Regions from separate parts of the Bacillus sp. AL-1R genome, predicted to be linked through region 1. Evidence: riboswitches for the same ligand, from Rfam matches in the RefSeq annotation. Region 1 holds a riboswitch; the other holds the start of a gene.

Evidence for each region. Region 1 has a riboswitch for S-adenosylmethionine ahead of ACSBO6_RS07995 (trans-sulfuration enzyme family protein). Riboswitches for the same ligand answer to the same signal wherever they lie in the genome.
Region 2: another riboswitch for S-adenosylmethionine. It lies ahead of mtnK (S-methyl-5-thioribose kinase); the one in region 1 lies ahead of ACSBO6_RS07995 (trans-sulfuration enzyme family protein).

Annotation. Positions count from the first base shown of each region.
Region 1 is NZ_CP197469.1:1,718,370-1,720,575, forward strand. It holds gene ACSBO6_RS07990 (ATP-dependent DNA helicase) at 1-665, shown strand, start outside; SAM riboswitch class I at 745-848, shown strand; gene ACSBO6_RS07995 (trans-sulfuration enzyme family protein) at 931-2,100, shown strand; gene ACSBO6_RS08000 (trans-sulfuration enzyme family protein) at 2,106-2,206, shown strand, end outside.
Region 2 is NZ_CP197469.1:1,819,633-1,821,838, forward strand. It holds gene ACSBO6_RS08570 (pyridoxal phosphate-dependent aminotransferase) at 1-93, opposite strand, end outside; gene ACSBO6_RS08575 (carbon-nitrogen family hydrolase) at 239-1,033, shown strand; SAM riboswitch class I at 1,085-1,244, shown strand; gene mtnK (S-methyl-5-thioribose kinase) at 1,325-2,206, shown strand, end outside.

The sequences.
Region 1 (2,206 bases):
CAATACAATATTTTCAAGATATGCTTGGGGATCAAAGTCGCGATTATACAGTTTCAATCGGTTCTCCTTTTCATAAAGAGCAACTAGAAGTAACAATCGAACCTCTATCAACTCGATATCAAGATCGAGATAGAAATTTAGAAAGATTAATTGATTCCGTGTTTAAAGAAGTTACAAAGAGAAAAGGTAATTATTTAGTTTTTTATCCGTCATATCAATATTTAACTCAAAGTGTAGACTTATTTAAAGAGAAATACCCTAGCATAAAAACAATCGTTCAGGAAAATGGTATGACTGAAATTGAACGAGAAGAGTTCCTTTTACAGTTTGATAGTCAAAATGAGGAAACGTTAGTTGGCTTTGCTGTATTAGGTGGTATATTCTCTGAAGGGATTGATTTAAAGGGCGATCGATTAAATGGTGTCGTAATAGTTGGTGTAGGATTGCCGCAGATTTGTTTAGAAAGAAATATTTTAAAGGAGCATTTTAATTCGGTTGGAAAAAATGGGTATTATTATGCGTATGTCTTTCCAGGTATGAATAAAGTAATGCAAGCTGGTGGAAGAGTTATTCGATCTGAATTAGATGAAGGGACTTTATTACTAATTGATGATCGATATAAGAGTACACTTTATCAAAGTTTATTACCTGATGAATGGAAATGAAAAGCTAATCTTTAAATAACGAAAAAAAAAGATTGATAATTATCAGAGTTTTTAATATACTAGTCAATATAATTTAATAATCTTATCAAGAGTGGTGGAGGGACTGGCCCGACGAAACCCGGCAACTCTAGTGAAAACTAGAAAGTGCTAAATCCTGCAGGTGAAAAACCTGGAAGATAAGAGCGATATGTATATTTTGCGGACATAACCACTTCTTATTTTTTAGGAAGTGGTTTTTTTATTTGACTAAAATGGAGGATTTATAATGACGAACACAAAAGAGGCTTTAAAAACGAATAAAAAATCGATTGAAACAGTAGCTGTTCACGGAAACAAGGGCTATGATCCATTAACTGGTGCGATTAGTTATCCAATTTATCAATCTGCTACATTTAAGCATGCAGGACTAAATCAATCAACTGGTTATGATTATGCAAGATTACAAAATCCAACTCGAGAAGAAGTCGAAAATACTGTCGCAAAATTAGAAAGTGCTAATTATGGTGTTGCTTTTTCAACAGGAAATGCAGCTGTTACTGCAGTATTAAGCTTATTTAAAAAAGGTGACCACCTAATTGTTTCAGATGATTTATACGGTGGTACATATCGCTTATTCGAAGAAATTTATTCGCCATATGGACTTGAGCATCATTTTGTTGATACGACTGAAATTGAAAATATTCTTGATGCACTTAAACCAAACACAAAAGGTATTTTTATTGAAACACCATCAAATCCAATGATGAAAGTAACTGATTTAAAAAGAGTAGTAGAGATTGCAAAAGAAAGAGATATTATTGTGATCGTTGATAATACATTTTTAACACCTTATTTCTTTAGACCAATTGAATTAGGGGCAGATGTAGTTGTTCATAGTGGAACAAAGTATTTAGGTGGCCATAATGATACGCTTGCTGGTTTCGTCGTTACGAATTCAGAGTATACGAATGAACGAATTCGCTATTATCAAAAATCAACAGGTGCAACATTAGCTCCATTTGACTCTTGGTTAATATTAAGAGGAATTAAAACATTACATTTACGTATGGAATATAGTCAAAAAAATGCGATTGTACTTGCGAAGTTTTTAGAAAATCATCCGAATGTTACGGAAGTATATTATGTAGGGTTACCAACGCATAAAGGGTATTCAATTATTAAGGAACAGGCAAATGGATTTGGTGCAATGATTTCATTTAAAGTAAAAGATTTAAGATTAGTTGAACAAGTTTTAGGTAGTGTAAAAGTCATCACGTTCGCGGAAAGTTTAGGCGGGGTCGAATCGTTAATTACTTATCCACATACGCAAACTCATTCAGAAATGCCGGAAGAATTTAAAAGAAAGCTTGGTCTAGATGATCATACATTACGTTTATCAGTGGGAATTGAACACATAGATGATTTATTAAATGACTTAGAAAATGCATTGGGGTGATGAGCATGCAATTTGGAACGAAATTAATTCATAACGGAAACGAAATTGATCAAACAACAGGGGCATTAAGTATACCGATTTATCAGACTTCAACATTTCATCAGTT
Region 2 (2,206 bases), 100 kb from region 1:
ACCATTACCGATTGACTGATTCACTTTTTGAACTAGTGATGCAAAAAATTGTTTTGGTAAATTGTTTAATAGTTTACTATGATTCAAGTGTATCACTCCAAAAATATAATAAAATTAATTTAATAAATCGTTTCTTAATCGAATGATTTTCATGAACGACTGTTGCAATAACTTTCACCATCATATATGCTCGATGTAAAAATGTCTATAAAATTTAGAATAGGGTGAATAAATTGTGATTAAAATTGCGTGTATTCAATGTGACGTTATTTTAGGAGAATCAAAGGCTAATTTAGAGAAAATAAGAACGCAAATAAACGAGGCACTGAAAGAAAATATTCGTGTAATCGTATTACCTGAGCTATGGACAACGGGCTATTGTCTAAAAGAAATTGACTTGCACACAGGTGAACAAGAAGCAATTATTTCTGAACTTCAGTCCATTGCAAAATCGAATAATGTACTATTGATTGCTGGTTCGTTCCCTATTGCTAGAGAAAATGGTGTTACGAATACGTTAATTGTGATTAACAATACTGGCGAGGTTGTAAAATCGTATGACAAAGTTCATTTATTCCAGTTAATGAACGAGCATCACTATCTTCAATCAGGAAAAACAGATGGTCTGTTTGAAATCGATGGATTAACGGCTGCAGGTTTTGTTTGCTATGATTTGCGTTTTCCAGAATGGATTGGCGCTCATTCGCAAAAAGGTGCAAAAGTTTTATTTTTCGTTGCCGAATGGCCAATTCAAAGAATGAATCATTGGGAAATTTTATTAAAAGCAAGAGCAATCGAAAATCAGTGTTATGTTGTTGCGTGTAATCGGGTAGGGAAAGATTTAGCGAACACATTTGGTGGAGGATCTATGATTATTGACCCTTGGGGTGAAGTAATTTCCAAAGGTAGCGTGAATGAAGAAATTGTTTTTGGTGAAATTGATCCGAAAAAAGTAGACGAAATACGAGGTACAATCCCTATTTTTGAAGACAGAAAAGAAGAAATTTACAAAAAGTTTCAAAAAAGTAATTGACAAATTAAAAATGTATAAACTAAAATACGATTATAAAATCAAATATGCGAACTCTTATTTCGAGTAGGCGGAGGGATTTGGCCCGACGATGCCCAGCAACCGACCGTAATACCATTGTGAAATGGGGCGTATTATTTACGCCTTGAGCTTAAATGCTCAGTAAGGCACGGTGCTAATTCCAACAGAAAAGAAATTTTCTGGTAGATAAGAGACGAAAGCCAATTAGTATTGCCTCTTTTCGTCTCGGAAAAGAGGCTTTTTATTTTGCAAAATTCAAAGGGGATGAATTTAGTGACTGTTATTGAACGAAAAGAATATAGACCTTTAACAGAACAAACTGCGATTACTTATTTACAAAAACTTGGCTATTTTAAAAATGAACGTTGTGAAAGTATAGAAATCGGGGATGGAAATTTAAATTTAGTGTTTAGAGTTAAACCATTAGGAAGCGAGAAAGGGTTAATTATAAAGCAGGCTCTACCATATGCAAAAGTTGTCGGTGAAAGCTGGCCACTTACTTTAAAGCGAGCTACGATCGAAAGTAATGCGACAAAAATATACAATGAGTTAATCCCATTGCATGCACCAAAAATTTTAGCGCATGATGAAGAGCAAGCTGTAACTGTAATGGAAGATCTTTCACACTTGCAAATTTTACGAAAAGGACTTATTGAGAAGAAAAGCTATCCGTTTTTAGCTGAACATATCGGAGAATTTCTAGCAAAATCATTATTTTACACTTCAGATTTCGGAGCTTCACCTGCTAAGAAAAAAGAGTTAGAGTATCTTTTTAATAATCCTGAATTATGTGATATAACAGAAAATCTTGTTTTCACAGATCCATTTTTTAATAGTGAAACAAATAGTTTTGAAGAAGAATTAACAGACGAAATTCAAGTGCTATGGAATGATGCAGATCTACAACTTGAGGTGGCAAAACTAAAATTAGATTTCTTATCGAAAAAAGAAGCGTTATTACATGGTGATTTACATACGGGAAGCATTTTCGCATCTGCAACAGAAACAAAAGTCATTGACCCTGAATTTGCATTTGTCGGACCAATCGGATTTGATTTAGGGCAAATTCAAGCAAATTTACTGTTTCAACTGTTCAGCCGTACTGAATTAAAAGACGAAATTTTCGATCATATTTTAACCATCGAAAAAGTGTTT